2 linked regions of the Lichenibacterium dinghuense genome follow. The protein of the gene in region 2 binds, or shares a complex with, the protein of the main gene of each other region. Links are inferred from orthologs where the notes say so. Each region holds a gene or a part of one and is shown on either strand. Other genes may lie near its edges.

The links.
Region 1: the proteins of secA (region 2) and secY are in contact, whole or in part, in a crystal structure (PDB 3DIN), measured with the Thermotoga maritima proteins. The link is inferred for Lichenibacterium dinghuense from one-to-one orthologs. Residues at the interface, in WP_004082002.1 of Thermotoga maritima: Glu261, Ala262, Arg263, Lys300, Ala301, Arg302, Thr303, Ile304, Ile305, Leu323, Tyr324, Asp325, Pro326, Val329, Ser330, Tyr333, Ile336, Lys340, Phe345, Val349, Glu363, Phe364, Tyr374, Ser375, Gly376, Gly377, Glu393, Ile395, Thr482, Ser483; in WP_004081795.1 of Thermotoga maritima: Glu108, Gly109, Glu110, Glu111, Ala236, Glu237, Arg238, Arg239, Ile240, Thr241, Ile242, Gln243, Tyr244, Ala245, Arg246, Arg247, Val248, Thr249, Gly250, Arg251, Arg252, Val253, Tyr254, Gly256, Ala257, Ser258, Thr259, Tyr260, Leu261, Pro262.

What each region holds. Positions count from the first base shown.
Region 1 is NZ_JAJLMN010000001.1:816,088-824,091, forward strand. The notes cover bases 47-2,938. They hold secY (preprotein translocase subunit SecY), read right to left. Parts: upstream 2,216-2,938; coding sequence 878-2,215; downstream 47-877. Other genes in these bases: rpsM (30S ribosomal protein S13), read right to left, coding at 47-107; L7N97_RS03860 (adenylate kinase), read right to left, coding at 291-881; rplO (50S ribosomal protein L15), read right to left, coding at 2,420-2,905; rpmD (50S ribosomal protein L30), read right to left, coding at 2,916-2,938. In the rest of the region: more of rpsM, read right to left, coding at 1-46; more of rpmD, read right to left, coding at 2,939-3,113; rpsE (30S ribosomal protein S5), read right to left, coding at 3,125-3,679; rplR (50S ribosomal protein L18), read right to left, coding at 3,889-4,248; rplF (50S ribosomal protein L6), read right to left, coding at 4,254-4,787; rpsH (30S ribosomal protein S8), read right to left, coding at 4,811-5,209; rpsN (30S ribosomal protein S14), read right to left, coding at 5,223-5,528; rplE (50S ribosomal protein L5), read right to left, coding at 5,600-6,172; rplX (50S ribosomal protein L24), read right to left, coding at 6,243-6,560; rplN (50S ribosomal protein L14), read right to left, coding at 6,560-6,928; rpsQ (30S ribosomal protein S17), read right to left, coding at 7,085-7,351; rpmC (50S ribosomal protein L29), read right to left, coding at 7,362-7,574; rplP (50S ribosomal protein L16), read right to left, coding at 7,586-7,999. UniProt on the Escherichia coli protein: The central subunit of the protein translocation channel SecYEG. Consists of two halves formed by TMs 1-5 and 6-10.
Region 2 is NZ_JAJLMN010000001.1:5,831,021-5,839,535, reverse strand. What follows is about bases 4,224-7,626. They hold secA (preprotein translocase subunit SecA), read right to left. Parts: upstream 7,253-7,626; coding sequence 4,424-7,252; downstream 4,224-4,423. Other genes in these bases: L7N97_RS27970 (peptidylprolyl isomerase), read left to right, coding at 7,558-7,626; betA (choline dehydrogenase), read left to right, coding at 4,224-4,280. Also shown: L7N97_RS27995 (8-oxoguanine deaminase), read left to right, coding at 1-519; L7N97_RS27990 (TenA family protein), read left to right, coding at 572-1,234; L7N97_RS27985 (GlxA family transcriptional regulator), read left to right, coding at 1,381-2,478; more of betA, read left to right, coding at 2,622-4,223; more of L7N97_RS27970, read left to right, coding at 7,627-8,460. UniProt on the Escherichia coli protein: Required for protein export, interacts with the SecYEG preprotein conducting channel.

The sequences.
Region 1 (8,004 bases), 5.0 Mb from region 2 along the record:
TTCTCGCAGATCTCCTGGGCCTTCTGGCCGCCGATGCCGTGGATGTACTGGAGCGCGATCACCACGCGCTTGTTGGTCGGGATATTGACGCCAGCTATACGGGCCACGTGTGTTCTCCATGCGCCGGGGCACCGCCGTGCCGGATGACGCCATGTCAAAGGTTGCCGCCGAACGACCGAAGGCCGGGTCCCCGCGTGGGACGACCCGGCACGCAATGTCGAAGGGTTCGCGATGGTGGCCTTAGCGGCTCACCGCCGGGGCGTCAAGGAAGGATGACGCCCCGCCGTGCCTCAATGGGCCGGCGCGGCCAGCGCCGCGTCGATCGACTCGGCCACGGCCTCGATCGGCGCCATGCCGTCGATCGCCTTCAGGCGGTTCGACCCAGCGTAATAGCTCGACACCGGCGCGGTCTGCTCGTGGTAGGTGGCGAGCCGCTTGGAGACGACCTCGGGCGTGTCGTCCGGCCGAACCGTGCCGCCGGCCGCCCGCGTGTCGGCCGCGCGACGCTCGATGCGGTCGACCAGGACCTTGGGGTCGACCTCGAGTTCCAGCACGGCGTCGAGCTTGAGGCCGCGGTGTTCCAGGGCGAGGTCGAGCGCTTCGGCCTGCCCCACCGTGCGCGGGAAGCCGTCGAGGATGAAGCCCTTGGCGGCGTCCGGCTCCATGAAGCGCTCGGCGACGATGCCGACCACGATGGCGTCCGGCACGAGGCCGCCCTGCTCCATGATGGCCTTGGCCTTGAGCCCGACCGGCGTGCCGGCCTTGACGGCGGCGCGCAGCATGTCCCCCGTGGACAGCTGCGGTATGCCGTGCCGCTCCATGAGCCGCGCGGCCTGCGTTCCCTTTCCGGCGCCGGGTGGGCCCAGAAACACTATCCTCATCGCTTCTTCCCTCTGAGCCGCGACTTCTTGATCAGGCTCTCGTATTGTTGCGCCTGCAGATGGCCGTGGATCTGCGCGACCGTGTCCATGGTCACGCTCACCACGATCAGGAGCGACGTGCCGCCGAAGTAGAAGGGCAGCTGCGCGTAGGAGATCAGAAGCTCGGGCAGAAGGCAAATGATGGCGAGGTAGCCCGCACCCAGCACGGTGATGCGGGTGAGGATCGTGTCGATGTGCTGCGCGGTGCGCTCGCCGGGGCGCACGCCGGGCACGAAGCCGCCGTGCTTGCGGAGGTTGTCGGCCGTCTCGACCGGGTTGAACACCACGGCGGTGTAGAAGAAGGCGAAGAAGACGATCAGCGCGAGGTAGAGCAGGATGTAGGCCGGGCGGCCGTGGCCGAGGAAGCTCGTCACCGTGCCGAGCCAGCCGTTGGCGCCACCGTTCATCGTCGTGAAGTTCGCCACGGTCGTGGGCAGCAGCAACAGCGAGGAGGCGAAGATCGGCGGGATGACGCCGGAGGTGTTGAGCTTCAGCGGCAGGAACGAGGTCTGGCCCTCGAACATGCGGTTGCCGACCTGCCGCTTCGGGTAGGTGATGAGCACGCGCCGCTGCGCCCGCTCCATAAACACGATGAAGGCGATGGTGGCGATCGCCACGACGACCACGGCGAGGATGAAGACGGTCGAGATCGCCCCTTCGCGGCCGAGTTCCAGCGTGTGGCCGATGGCGGCCGGGAAGGCCGCGATGATGCCGGCGAAGATGATCAGCGACGAGCCGTTGCCGATGCCGCGCGAGGTGATCTGCTCGCCGAGCCACATCAGGAACATGGTGCCGCCCATCAGCGTGATGACGCAGCTCACGCGGAAGAAGAGCCCCGGCTCCGTGACGACGCCCGCCTGCCCTTCCAGCCCGACCGCGATGCCGTAGGCCTGAAAGGCCGCCAGGACGACTGTGAGGTAGCGGGTGTACTGGTTGATGACCTTGCGGCCGGACTCGCCCTCCTTCTTGAGGGTTTCGAGCGACGGCACGACCGAGGTCATCAGCTGGATGATGATCGAGGCCGAGATGTAGGGCATGATGTTCAGGGCGAAGATCGCCATGCGCTGGACAGCGCCGCCCGAGAACATGTTGAACAGCTCGAGCACGCCCTGCTTCTGGCCCGAGAAGTTCGCCTCGAAGGCCGCGGGGTCGATGCCGGGCAGCGGGATGTAGGTCCCGAGCCGGTAGATGATCAGGGCGCCCAGCGTGAACCAGATGCGCTTCTTGAGCTCCTCGGCCTTGCCGATCGAGGCGAAATTGATGTTCGCTGCGAGCTGTTCCGCTGCCGACGCCATACACCTGCTCCAAGGGACCGCCGCGGGACACCACGGCGACCGTGCCGTTCCTTAGCGCGCGCCACGCCTGCACGCCAGATTGAAAGCCGACCGTGGCGGTGCCAAGGCCGATGACCGGCCGCGCGCCGCGCGGCCGCCGACATGAAAACAGGGCGGTCGGCTTCCGCCGCCGCCCTGCCGATGTTCGAGCCGAGCCGTCGAGGCTCAGGCGGCCTCTTCGGCCTTGACCTTGGGCTCGCGCAGCACCTTCACGGAGCCGCCCGCCGCCTCGATGGCCGAGATGGCGGACTTCGACGCCAGGGCGGCCTCGATCTGCACCGCGGCCGTGATCTCGCCGGCGCCGAGGATCTTCACGCCGTCGCGCGCCTTGGTGCACAGGCCGGCGTCCACCAGCGTCTCGATCGTGATCGGGCCAGCCTGCAGCTTGCCCTCGTCGATCGCCTTCTGGATGCGGCCGACGTTGATCTCGTTGTAGTCGAGGCGGAAGATGTTGGTGAAGCCGCGCTTCGGCAGGCGACGATGCAGCGGCATCTGACCGCCCTCGAAGCCCTTGATGCGCACGCCGGTGCGGGCCTTCTGGCCCTTCACGCCGCGGCCGCCGGTCTTGCCCTTGCCGGAGCCGATGCCGCGCCCGACGCGCATGCGCGACTTGGACGAGCCCTCGTTGTCCCTGATCTCGTTGAGCTTCATCTCGCCCTCCTCACTCGCCGTCGACGACGCGGACGAGGTGGGCGACGCTCGCCACCATGCCGCGGGTCGAGGGGTTGTCGATCAGCGACGAGCGGCGGCCGATCTTGTTGAGGCCGAGGGCCACCAGCGTCTGGCGCTGGGTGGCCGGGCGGCCGATGGGGCTCTTCGTCTGCTCGACGACGAACCGCGTCTGGGTCTGGGAGTCCATCGCTGTCCCCCTCAGGCTTCGACGGCGTCGGCGTCCACGCCCTGGCGGCGGGACTGCAGGGTGGACACCTTGATGTTGCGGCGCGCCGCGACCTGGCGGGGCGAATCCTCGTGGATCAGCGCGTCGAAGGTGGCGCGGACCATGTTGTAGGGGTTCGACGAGCCCTGGCTCTTGGCGACGACGTCGTGGACGCCGAGCGTCTCGAACACGGCGCGCATCGGGCCGCCGGCGATGATGCCGGTGCCGGCCGGGGCGGCGCGCAGGATGACGCGGCCGGCGCCGTGGCGGCCGTTCACGTCGTGGTGCAGCGTCCGGCCCTCGCGCAGCGGCACGCGGATCATGCCGCGCTTGGCGGATTCCGTGGCCTTGCGGATGGCTTCCGGCACTTCGCGCGCCTTGCCGTGGCCGTAGCCGACGCGGCCCTTCTGGTCGCCGACGACGACGAGCGCCGCGAAGCCGAAGCGCCGGCCGCCCTTCACCACCTTGGCGACGCGGTTGATGTGGACCAGCTTGTCCACGAATTCGTTGTCGCGATCCTCGCGGTCGCGCTCTCTTTCACGAGCCATCTTGTCGTCCGTCACTGGCGCGGCGGCCCGGGATGGGCCCTGCCGCTCGCTGGGATGGGAGCCCCCGCGGGATGAGCGAAGGCGCGGGGACGCGGCCGAAACCGCCCCGCGCCGGGCCACCCCTGCATGGGAACGGGCCGACCTGTATCCGACGCTCCCGTCGAAGACAAGCCGGCCCGCTGAACTTGTGGGACTGAGGCGAACCCCGATCAGAACTTCAGGCCACCCTCGCGGGCGCCCTCGGCAAGCGCCTTGACGCGGCCGTGGTACATGTAGGAGCCGCGGTCGAACACGACCTCGGTCACGCCGGCCTCGAGGGCGCGCTGGGCGACCAGCTTGCCGATCTGCTCGGCGGCGGCCTTGTCGGCTCCCGTCTTGAGCCCCTCGCGGTTCGACTTCTCGACCGTCGAGGCCGAGGCCACGGTCACGCCGCGGGCGTCGTCGATCACCTGCGCGTAGATCTGCTTGGAAGACCGGAAGACCGAAAGGCGGGGACGGCCGCCGGCATTCTTGCGAATGGCCAGGCGGACGCGAGCCTTGCGGCGGTCGGAAAGATCGCTCTTGCTCATCGCCCTTACTTCTTCTTGCCTTCCTTGCGGAAGATGAACTCGCCCGCGTACTTCACGCCCTTGCCCTTGTAGGGCTCCGGCGGACGGTAGGCGCGGATCTCGGAAGCCACCTGGCCGACTTCGCGCTTGTCGATGCCGGACACGACCAGCTCGGTCGGCTTGGTGGCCTTGATGTCGATGCCGTCCGGGATCGGATAGTCGACGTCGTGGCTGTAGCCGAGCGACAGGACGAGCTTCTTGCCCTGGACGGCGGCCTTGTAGCCGACGCCCGTGATCTCGAGGCGCTTCTCGAAGCCGGCGGAGACGCCGGTCACGAGGTTGTTGATCATGGCGCGCGACGTGCCCCACATCGCCTGGGCGCGCTTGCTTTCCGAGCGCGGGTTCACCGCGATCTCGTTGTCGTTCAGCGCCACGTCGCAGTCATCCGGGACGGTGAAGGACAGAGTGCCCTTCGCGCCCTTGATGTCGACCTTCTGGCCCTGAACCGTCGCGGTCACGCCCTTGGGGAGCACGACCGGCTTCTTACCGACCCTGGACATCGTTCATTCCCTCATGGCTCAGGTCAGAAGACCTTGCACAGGACCTCGCCGCCGACGTTGTTCTCGCGCGCGGCGTGGTCAGCCATGACGCCCTTGGGCGTCGACACGATCGTGAGGCCCAGGCCGTTGGCGACGCGCGGCAGCGCATCGACGGCCGCGTAGACGCGGCGGCCCGGACGGGACACGCGCTCGATCATCTTGATGACCGGCGCGTTGTCGAAATACTTCAGCTCGATGTCGAACTCGGTGCGGCCGTTGCCGTGGTCCGTCGTCGAGTAGCCGCGGATGAAGCCTTCCTGCTCCAGCACGTCGAGCACGTTGGCGCGCAGGCGCGAGCCCGGCGTCGACACCTTGCCCTTGCGGCGGAGCTGGGCGTTGCGGATGCGGGTGAGCATGTCACCCAGGGGATCGTTCACGGACATGGTTCGCCTCCCCTCACCAGCTCGACTTGACCAAGCCCGGGATCAGGCCCTTGTTGCCCAGCTCGCGGAGCGCGATGCGGGACATCTTCATCTTGCGGTACACCGAGCGCGAGCGGCCCGACACTTCGCAACGGTTGCGGATGCGCGCCGCGGCCGAGTTGCGGGGCAGCTCGGAGAGCTTCAGCCGCGCCTCGAAGCGCTCTTCCATCGGCAGGTTGGCGTCGTCGGCGATGCCCTTCAGCTTCGCCCGCTTCGCCGCATATTGCTTCACCAGCGAGCGCCGGTGTTCGTTCTTCTCGACAGAACTCTTCTTAGCCATTGAGTCGTCCTCTCTCCGCGTCTGAAGCCGTGCTGCATGCACGGGGGAAGGAAGAACCTTCCCCGCTGACCTCACTGCCGGAACGGGAAATTGAAAGCCTTGAGGAGCGCGCGCGCCTCGTCGTCGGTCTTCGCCGTGGTGCAGACGATGATGTCCATGCCGAGCATCGTCTCGGCCTTGTCATAGTCGATCTCGGGGAAGATGATGTGCTCCTTGATGCCCATGGCGAAGTTGCCGCGGCCGTCGAAGGACTTCGGGCTCAGGCCGCGGAAGTCGCGGATGCGCGGCAGCGCCACCGTGACCAGGCGGTCCAGGAACTCGTACATGCGGATGTCGCGCAGCGTCACCTTGGCGCCGAGCGGCATCCCCTCGCGCACCTTGAAGGTCGAGATGGCGTTGCGCGCGTGGGTGATCACGGGCTTCTGGCCGGCGATCAGCGACAGGTCGGCGGCGGCGCTCGTCACCTTCTTGGTGTCGTTGACGGCCTCGCCCACGCCCATGTTGAGCACGATCTTGTCGAGGCGCGGCACGGCGAGCTGGTTCTTGTACCCGAACTGCTCCGTCATCGCCTGACGGATGGTGTCGCGGTACACCTGCTTCATGCGCGGCACGTAGCCGGCGGGGAGGGCCGGCGAGGCCTCCATGTTGATGTCGGAGCCCGCCTTGCGGTTCTCCTTGCCCTTGGCGGCCTTCTTGCCGCCGGCGGCCTGAGCCTCAGCCATCGATCTGATCTCCCGAACCCTTGGCCACGCGCACCTTGCGGCCGTCCTCGAGCACCTTGAAGCCCACGCGGACCGGCTTGCCGGTCGTCGGGTGCTGCAGGGCGAGGTTCGACAGGTGGATCGTCGCTTCCTTGGTGATGATGCCGCCTTCCTGGCGCTGGCTCTGCGCCTGGTGGCGCTTGACGAGGTTGACGCCGCGCACGATGGCGCGCTCGTCCTTCGGCATGACCTGGAGCACCTCGCCGGTGTTGCCGCGGTCGCGGCCGGTCAGCACGACGACCTTGTCGCCCTTCTTGATCTTGGCGGCCATCACAGCACCTCCGGGGCCAGCGAGATGATCTTCATGTGGTTCTTGGCGCGCAGCTCGCGCGGCACCGGCCCGAAGATGCGGGTGCCGACCGGCTCGGACTGGTTGTTCACGATCACCGCCGCGTTGGTGTCGAAGCGGATCACGGTGCCGTCGGCGCGCTTGATGTCCTTGGCGGTGCGGACCACCACGGCCTTCATCACGTCGCCCTTCTTCACGCGGCCGCGCGGGATGGCTTCCTTGATGGACACGACGATGATGTCGCCCACGCCGGCGTACTTCCGCTTGGAGCCGCCGATGACCTTGATGCACATGACCCGGCGGGCGCCGGAATTGTCTGCGACATCGAGGTTAGTCTGCATCTGAATCATGGATATGACTTCCTGTCAGAACGGTTTCCGGCCCGTGGCGCCCGACCCGGACGGATCGGCCGCGGTTTAAAGGCGGCGCGTCGGGGAACGACGCGCTGGAGCCGGACTGCGCCTGGCGGGGATGGGGAACAGCAAGCCCCCTGCCCCGGATCGACCTCAGGCCGAGGCTTCGGCCGCGGGGGCCTTCGCGGCGTCCGCCCCGAGGACGGTCCAGCGCTTCAGCTTGGAGATCGGCCGCGTCTCCTCGATGGAGACGATGTCCCCCACCTTGAAGGCGCGGGCCTCGTCGTGCGCGTGGTAGTTCTTGGAGCGGCGCACGGTCTTCTTGAGCAGCGGATGGGTGAAGCGGCGCTCCACCTTCACCACCACGGTCTTCTCCTGCTTGTCGCTGACGACCACGCCCTGGAGGATACGCTTCGGCATCTTCGGTCTCTCACCCGTTCGCTGCGGCGCGCTTCATCGCCGCCAGGGTCTTGGCCCGGGCGATGTCGCGACGGACCACGCGGACCGTGGCTGTGTTCTCCAGCTGGCCGGTGGCGCGCCGGAAGCGCAGGTTGAACTGTTCGCGCTTCAAGCGAAGCACTTCGTCGTTGAGCTGATCGTCCGACATGACCCAGAGGTCGGACAGGCGCTGCTTGGTCTTCATGGTGTCCGCCCTCACTCGGCGATGCGTTCGACGAAGCGCGTCTTGATCGGCAGCTTCGCGGCGGCGAGGCGGAGCGCCTCCTTGGCGAGGTCGACCGGCACGCCGTCGAGCTCGAACATGATGCGGCCGGGATGCACGCGGGCCGCCCAGAACTCAGGGGCGCCCTTGCCCTTGCCCATGCGGACCTCGGTCGGCTTCTTCGACACAGGCACGTCCGGGAAGATGCGGATCCACACGCGGCCGGCGCGCTTCATGTGGCGTGTGAGGGCGCGGCGGGCGGCCTCGATCTGGCGGGCGGTGACGCGCTCCGGCTCCATCGCCTTCAGGCCGTACTGGCCGAAGTTGAGCTCGAAGCCGCCCTTGGCTTCGCCGCTGATCCGGCCCTTGAAGGCCTTGCGGAAGCGGGTTCGCTTGGGTTGCAACATGGAAA
Region 2 (8,515 bases):
GCGGAGGTGGCGCGCCTCGGCCGCCACGGCGTCGGCGTGTGCCACTGCGCGGCCTCCAACATGGTGCTGGCCTCCGGCATCTGCCGCACCGTCGAACTGGAGGCGGCCGGCGCGCCCGTCGGCCTCGGCGTCGACGGCTCGGCCTCCAACGACGCTTCCAACATGATGGAAGCGCTGCGCCAGGCGCTGATGATCGGCCGGCTGCGCTACGGCGCCGAGCGCGTCAGCCACCGCGACGTGATCCGCTGGGGCACCGAGGGTTCGGCGCGCTGCCTCGGCCGCGACGACGTCGGCCGGATCGCGCCGGGGATGCAGGCCGATCTCGCGCTCTTCACCCTCGACGAGACGCGCTTCGCCGGCGCGCACGACCCCGTGGCGGCACTGGTGCTGTGCAACGCCAACCGCGCCGACCGGGTGATGGTGGGCGGACGCTGGCGCGTGGAGGACGGGCACCCCGTCGGGCTCGACCTCGCCAAGATGATCGCGGACCAGCGCCAGGCGGCGAAGCGCTTCGCGTGACGTGGCTTGCCTGCTTCCGCCCTGCGGGAGGAGGTCTCGAGGACCGGAATCCATGCCCTTTTCCGCCGACGCCTGGTCGCGCAACCGCGCCCTCTACGACGCCACCCTGGCCCACCCCTTCAACGCGGAGTTGACCGAGGGCCGCCTCGCGCTCGACAGCTTCCGCCACTACATCGTCCAGGACGCCAAATACCTCGTCGCCTTCGGCCAGGCGCTGGCGGTCGCGGCCGCCAAGGCCGATCAGCCCGACCACATCGTGCAGTTCGCCGGCGCGGCCCGCGAGGCCATCGTGGTCGAGCGCGCCCTGCACGAGGACTATTTCGGCCGTTTCGGCCTCGACGCCGCCGCCGTTGCGGTCGAGCCCGCGTCGCCGGCCTGCCACCACTACGCCGCGTGGCTCCTCGCGACCGCGTTCCGCGAGCCGCTGCCCGTGATCGCGGCGGCGCTGCTGCCTTGCTTCTGGGTCTATCGCGAGGTCGGCACGGCCATTCACGGCCGCGCCGCGCCGGACAACTCGTATCGCGCCTGGATCGACACCTATGCGGGCGAGGATTTCGCCGCCGCGGTCGACGCCATGATCGCCACGACGGACGCGCTCGCCGCCGAAGCCTCGGGGACCATCGTCGCGGCCATGCACGCGGCCTTCGCGCGCGCCATGCAGCTCGAATGGGTGTTCTGGGATTCGGCCCACCGTCGCGAGCGCTGGCCGGTCTGAGGCGGGTCGCTGCGGAGCTGGCCGGGATCTTGCTCGATTGACATTTGTCGGGCCTCGGCCATCCTCGGATGCACAGAGTCGCGACATCGATCCGGCCCCGAGGATCGCATCGCCTTCGCCCACGGGTTGCACGTCGGTCCCTCGTCATGTCGATCAGCAAAGCGGAAGCCGGCGAGGTCGCGTTGAGGACGGGGCGGGGGCGCCCGCCCGCCTCGGGCGTCGTTTCGCCGGGCTCTGCGGTCCGCCGGCGGGACGGCGAGCCGAGGGTCGGCGACGGCGCGCGCAACCGGGCGATGGCGGACATCACCTCCGTCGGCTTCCTGCTCGTGCCCGCCTTCTCGATGATCGCCTTCTCGTCGGCGATCGAGCCGCTGCGCCTCGCCAACCGCATCGAGGGCCACGACGCCTTCTCGTGGCGCGTGCTGTCGGCCGACGGGCGGCCGGTCGCGGCGTCGAACGGCGTCGAAGTCGCGGTGGACGGCAGCTTCGCGGACCTCGCCGGCGTCACCGCGGCCGTGGTGTGTTCCGGCATCGACGTTCAGAACCATGACCACCGCGAGGCCATCGCCCGGCTGCGCACGGTCGCGTCGCGCGGCGTGCCGGTCGGCGCGGTCTGCACGGGCACCTACGTCCTCGCCAAGGCGGGCCTCCTCGACGACCACCGCTGCACCATCCATTGGGAGAACCAGGACGCGCTGCGCGAACAGTTCCCCGAGATCGACCTCACGGACGAGCTGTTCGAGATCGACCGCACGCGCTTCACCTGCGCGGGCGGCACCGCGGCGATCGACATGATGCTGGCGCTGATCGCCCGCCGGCTCGGCCAGGAGGTGGCCTCCGGCGTCACCGACCAGCTGATCCACCACCGCATGCGGGACGGCGACGAGCGCCAGCGCATGGAGCTGCGCTCGCGCCTCGGCGTCGCCCACCCCAAGCTCATCAACGTGGTGGCCGAGATGGAGCGCTGCATCGAGCAGCCGCTGTCCTGCGTCGACCTCGCGGAGGGCGCCGGCCTGTCGACCCGGCAGCTGGAACGGCTGTTCCGCAAATACATCGGGCAGGTGCCGACCCGCTACTACCTCGGCCTGCGCCTCGCCCGCGCGCGTCAACTGCTGCTGCAGACCTCCATGCCGATCCTGTCGATCGGCCTCGCCTGCGGCTTCGTGTCGGCGTCGCACTTCTCGAAATGCTACTCCGAACACTTCGACCGCACGCCCTCGCAGGAGCGCCGCGCGCAGCGGTGAAGCGGGCGTCGGCTCCCCGACAGACGGATGTGCCACGATCGATTAGCATGGAGCCCCGGCCGCCGCTTCTCCCTCCCTTCTCGGGATGAGGAACGGTCGGACGGCACCGCCCGTCGCCGATCGCTCCGCTGAGGCCCACACCCTTGTCCACCGAATTCGACTACGTGATCGTCGGCGCGGGTTCCGCCGGCTGCGTCCTCGCCGACCGCCTGACCGAGGACGGCACCGCCTCGGTGCTGCTGGTCGAGAGCGGCGGCAACGACTGGTCGCCGCTGATCCGCATGCCGAGCGCGCTCGCCATGGCGATGAACATCGAGCGGGCGAACTGGAACTACCTGTCCGAGCCCGAGCCGCACCTCGACGGCCGGCGGATCACCTGCCCGCGGGGCCGGGTGCTCGGCGGCTCGTCGTCGATCAACGGCATGGTCTACATCCGCGGCAACGCCATGGACTACGAGGCCTGGAGCGCCGCCGGCGCGCGCGGCTGGGGCTACGCCGACGTGCTGCCCTACTTCAAGCGCGCGGAGACGCGGGAGGAGGGGGGCGACGGCTACCGCGGCGGCGACGGCCCGCTCCACACGAGCTACGGCCCGCTCGACAACCCGCTCTACACGGCCTTCGTCGAGGCGGGGCGTCAGGCCGGCTACCCGGTCACGGCGGACGTCAACGGCTTCCAGCAGGAGGGCTTCGGGCGGATGGACCGCACGGTCCACGACGGCCAGCGCTGGAGCGCCGCCCGCGCCTACCTGGACCGCGCGCGCAAGCGCTCCAACCTCACCGTCTGGACCGGGTGCCTCGCCGAGCGGGTGATCCTCGAGGGGCGGCGCGCGGTCGGCCTCGCCGGCCGCATCGCGGCGCAGCGGGTCGAGGCCCGGGCGCGGCGCGAGGTCGTGCTGGCCGGCGGCGCCATCAACTCGCCCCAGCTCCTGATGCTGTCCGGCGTCGGGCCGGGCGCCCACCTCGCGGAGCACGGCATCCCGGTCGTCGCCGACCGGCCCGGCGTCGGCGGCAACCTCACCGACCACCTGGAGTTCTACTTTCAGGTCGCGTGCCGCGAGCCCATCACGCTCTACGGCGCGCTCGGCCGGCTGTCCCAGGCGAGGATCGGCGCGCGCTGGCTTCTGAAGCGCGATGGCCTCGGCGCCACCAATCATTTCGAGAGCTGCGGCTTCATCCGGTCCCGGGCGGGCGTCGAATGGCCGGACCTGCAGTACCACTTCCTGCCCGCCGCCATCTCGTACAACGGCAAGGACCTGGCCGAGCAGCACGGCTTCCAGGCCCATGTCGGGCCGATGCGCTCGAAGAGCCGAGGCCGCGTGTCGTTGCGCTCGGCCGAGGCTTCTCAGGCGCCGGCGATCCGCTTCGACTACATGAGCCACCCCGACGACTGGACGGAGATGCGCGCCGCCGTGCGGCTGACCCGCGAGATCTTCGCGCAGGAAGCCTTCGCACCCTACCGGGGCGAGGAGATCTCGCCCGGCGCCGACGTCACGAGCGACGAGGCCATCGACGCCTTCATCCGCCGCCGCGTCGAGAGCGCCTACCACCCCTGCTCGACCTGCCGCATGGGGCGCATCGACGACCCGCAGGCCGTGGTGGGACCGGACGCGCGGGTGATCGGCGTCGAGGGCCTGCGCGTGGCCGACTCGTCGGTGTTCCCGACCATCACGACGGGCAACCTCAACGCGCCGACGATCATGCTGGCCGAGAAGGCGGCGGATCACATCCGCGGGATCGCGCCGCTGCCGCCCTCGAATCTGCCGTTCTATCGGGCGGAGGGTTGGGAGACGGCGCAGCGGTGAGGAGGGGTTCGCCCTTCTCCCGCGAAACGGGAGAAGGTGCCCGGCAGGGCGGATGAGGGGACGTCCGTGGAGCGCCGGGGTCCCCTCATCCGACCCGGCTTCGCCGGGCCACCTTCTCCCGCTTTGCGGGAGAAGGACGAAACCTACGCCAGCGCGCCGTGGCAGTGCTTGTACTTCTTGCCCGAGCCGCAGGGGCAGCTCTCGTTGCGGCTGACCCGGCCCCAGGTGGCGGGGTCGCCGGGGTCGCGGGTCGTCGGCTCGATGCGCTCCAGCGTCGACAGCATCGCGCCGCTGCCGGGGCCGAAGTCGCCCGCCGCGAGCCGGGCGTTCATGTCGGCGATCGTCACGTCGTCGTCGCCCGTGAGCGGGTCCTGGTGGGTGGCGAACATCGGCGGCAGCTCGCCGACCGTCGGCTGCTCGTAGGCCACCTCGACGCGCATGATCTGCGCGGTGACGATCTCGCGCAGCTTGGTGATCAGGCCGTCGAACATCTCGAAGGCCTCGGACTTGTACTCGTTCAGCGGATCGCGCTGCGCCACGCCGCGCCAGCCGATCACCTGCCGGAGGTGGTCCAGCGTCACGAGATGCTCGCGCCACAGGTGATCGAGCACCTGCAGCACGATCTGCTTCTCGACGTAGCGGCTGAGCTCCGCGCCGTTCTTCTCGACGCGCGACGCGAAGGCCTCCTCGGCCGCGGCCTGAAGGCGCTCGCGCATCTCCTCGTCGGCGATGCCCTCCTCCTTGGCCCAGTCGCCGACGGGCGGCTCCATGTTGAGCCCGTCCTTCAGCGCCGCCTTCAGGCCCTCGATGTCCCAGGCCTCGGGATAGGCGTCGTGCGGCATGAAGCGGGCCACGACGTCGTCGATGACGCCCTGGCGCATCTCGCCGATCATCTCCTCCAGCGATTCCTGCCCCATCATGTCGCGGCGCTGCTCGAACACGACGCGGCGCTGGTCGTTCATCACGTCGTCGTACTTCAGCACGTTCTTGCGCATGTCGAAGTTGCGCGCCTCGACCTTCTGCTGCGCCTTCTCCAGCGCCTTGTTGATCCAGGGGTGGACGATGGCCTCGTCCTCCTGCAAGCCCAGGCGCTTCAGCACCATGTCCATGCGGTCCGAGCCGAAGATCCGCATCAGGTCGTCCTGCAGCGACAGGAAGAACTTGGAGCGGCCCTTGTCGCCCTGGCGGCCGGAGCGGCCGCGGAGCTGGTTGTCGATGCGGCGGCTCTCGTGCCGCTCGGTGCCGACGATGTAGAGGCCGCCCGCCGCGATCGCCTTCTCCTTGAAAGCCGCCACCTCGGCGCGGATCTCGGCCTCCTTGGCGTCGCGCTCGGGGCCAGGCTCCATCGCGGCGCATTCGGTGGCGATGCGCATGTCCTCGGAGCCGCCGAGTTTGATGTCGGTGCCGCGGCCCGCCATGTTGGTGGCGATCGTGATGGCGCCGGGCACGCCGGCCTCGGCCACGATATAGGCCTCCTGCTCGTGGAAACGGGCGTTCAGGATGGCGAAGAGCTTGGACGGCGTGCCGGAGCGGGCCGCGGCGTAGAGCCCCTTCAGCGCCGCGGAAGGGTCCGAGAAGTCGATGCGCGTGAAGCCCGCCGCCGTCATCATCTCGCCGAGCTGTTCGGACTTCTCGATCGACGTCGTGCCGACCAGCAGCGGCTGCATGGTGGCGCTGGCGGTCTCGATCTCCTTGACGATGGCCTTGAGCTTCTCGCCCGGCGAGCGGTACACCTCGTCGTGCTCGTCGAGGCGCGACACGGGGCGGTTGGTCGGGATCTCGACCACCTCGAGCTTGTAGATCTCGGCGAACTCGTCCGCCTCGGTCGAGGCCGTGCCGGTCATGCCGGCGAGCTTCTTGTAGAGCCGGAAGTAGTTCTGGAAGGTGATGGAGGCCAGCGTCACGTTCTCGGGCTGGACCTGGACCGATTCCTTGGCCTCCAGGGCCTGGTGCAGCCCTTCCGAGTAGCGGCGGCCCGGCATCATGCGGCCCGAGAACTCGTCGATGATGACGAGCTCGCCGTTGCGGACGATGTAGTCCTTGTCGAGTGTGAACAGCTTGTGGGCCTTCAGCGCCTGCTGCACGTGGTGGACCAGCGTGGAATTGGCCGCCTCGTAGAGGGAGCCCTCGGTGAGCAGCCCCGCCTCGCCGAGCATCGCCTCGATGTGCTCGTTGCCGGCCTCGGTGAGGTTGGCGGTGCGCTGCTTCTCGTCGACCTCGTAGTCGCCCGTCACGAGGCGCGGGATGAAGGTGTCGATCCGGTTGTAGAGGTCCGACTTGTCCTCGGACGGGCCGGAGATGATCAGCGGCGTGCGGGCCTCGTCGATCAGGATCGAATCGACCTCGTCGACGATCGCGAAGGCGTGGCCGCGCTGGCACATCTGCTCCAGCTCGTACTTCATGTTGTCGCGGAGGTAGTCGAAGCCGAACTCGTTGTTCGTGCCGTAGGTGATGTCGGCCGCGTAGGAGGCCTTGCGCTCGGCGTCGTCGAGGCCGTGGACGATGATCCCGTAGGACAGGCCGAGGAAGTTGTAGACCCGGCCCATCCACTCGGCGTCGCGCCGGGCGAGGTAGTCGTTGACGGTGACGACGTGCACGCCCTTGCCGGGCAGCGCGTTGAGGTAGCAGGCCAGGGTGGCGACGAGCGTCTTGCCCTCGCCGGTGCGCATCTCGGAGATGCCGCCCTCGTGCAGCACCATGCCGCCGATCAGCTGAACGTCGAAGTGGCGCTGCCCGAGCACGCGCTTGGCGGCCTCGCGCACCGTGGCGAAGGCGGGCACCAGGAGGTCGTCGAGGGACTTGCCGGCCGCGAGCTGCTCGCGGAACTGCGCGGTCCGCGCGGTGAGCTGCTCGTCCGACAGGGCGGAGACTTCGGGCTCCATCGCGTTGATGGCGGCGACCTTGGGCGCGTAGGACTTCAGCCGGCGCCCGTTGGCCGTCCCGAAAATCTTGCTTGCGAGCGAGCCGAGCATCCGTCGAAAACCTTGATCTGGGCCGCGCGGCAGCGATGGCGCGCGGCTGAACCTGCCGTCAGTCCGCACGTCTGTAGCACGAGCGCGGCGACATCCCGGCATGTAAGTCGCCCCGGGGACCGTCGCAACGCGCGGGGACCGCGGCCCGAGAAAGCGGTGGCCTTGGACCTCGGGGACGGATATGAGCCGCCCCAAAGCCTGTCAATCGCGGGTCGAGCCTCGTCCGGCTCGCCCGACGACGGGCGTTGTCCGGAGCCGCGGCGGACCACATCTGCGGCAGCACCGGACGAGCGAGGACCTGCCCCATGCGCAAACGATACGATGCCCCGCTGCGGACCCTGGCCGCCGCGCTGCTGGCCGCCACGGCCCTGATCGGCGCCGCGGCCACGCCGGCCGCCGCGGCGGCCGGCACCTCCAAGGTGCTCGCCACCGTCAACGGCTCCGACATCACCGAGGACGACGTCCGCATCGCCACCGCCGACCTCGGCCCGGCGCTGCCCCAGCAGCTCCAGGGCCCGCAGCGCGAGGCCTACGTCCTGGACTACCTGATCGACCTGAAGCTCGCGGCCGGCCAGGCCGCGCAGGAGAAGCTCGGCGACAACCCCGAGTTCGCCAAGAAGATGGCCTACTATCACGACAAGGTCCTGATGGAGGACCTGCTCGGCAACATCGCCAAGACCGCCGTGACGCCCGAGGCCGAGAAGAAGGTCTACGACGACGCCGCCAAGGCGCAGCCGCCCGAGACCGAGATCCACGCCCGCCACATCCTCGTGCCGACCGAGGCCGAGGCCAAGGCGGCGCTGGAGCGCGTGAAGAAGGGCGAGGACTTCGCCAAGGTGGCCGACGAGGTGTCGAAGGACCCCGGCTCGCAGGGCGGCGACCTCGGCTGGTTCACCAAGGACAAGATGGTGCCGGAGTTCGCCGCCGCCGCCTTCAAGCTGGAGCCGGGCCAGGTGTCCGACCCCGTGAAGAGCGAGTTCGGCTGGCACGTCATCAAGGTCGAGGGCAAGCGCGAGAAGGCCTTCCCGCCCTTCGATCAGGTCAAGGATCAGGTGGCCCGCTACGTCGCCCAGAAGGCGCAGAGCGACGACATCTCGAAGCTGCGCGAGCAGGCCAAGATCGTGCGCAACACGCCGGCCCCCGCCGCAGCCCCGACGCCCGCGGCTCCCGCCGGCGCCGCCCCGGCCGCGGACGCGCCGAAGCCCTGAGACGGGCGGGGGCGGCCCACCCCGGCCGCCCCGATCGACGATTAGCTATCCGCCA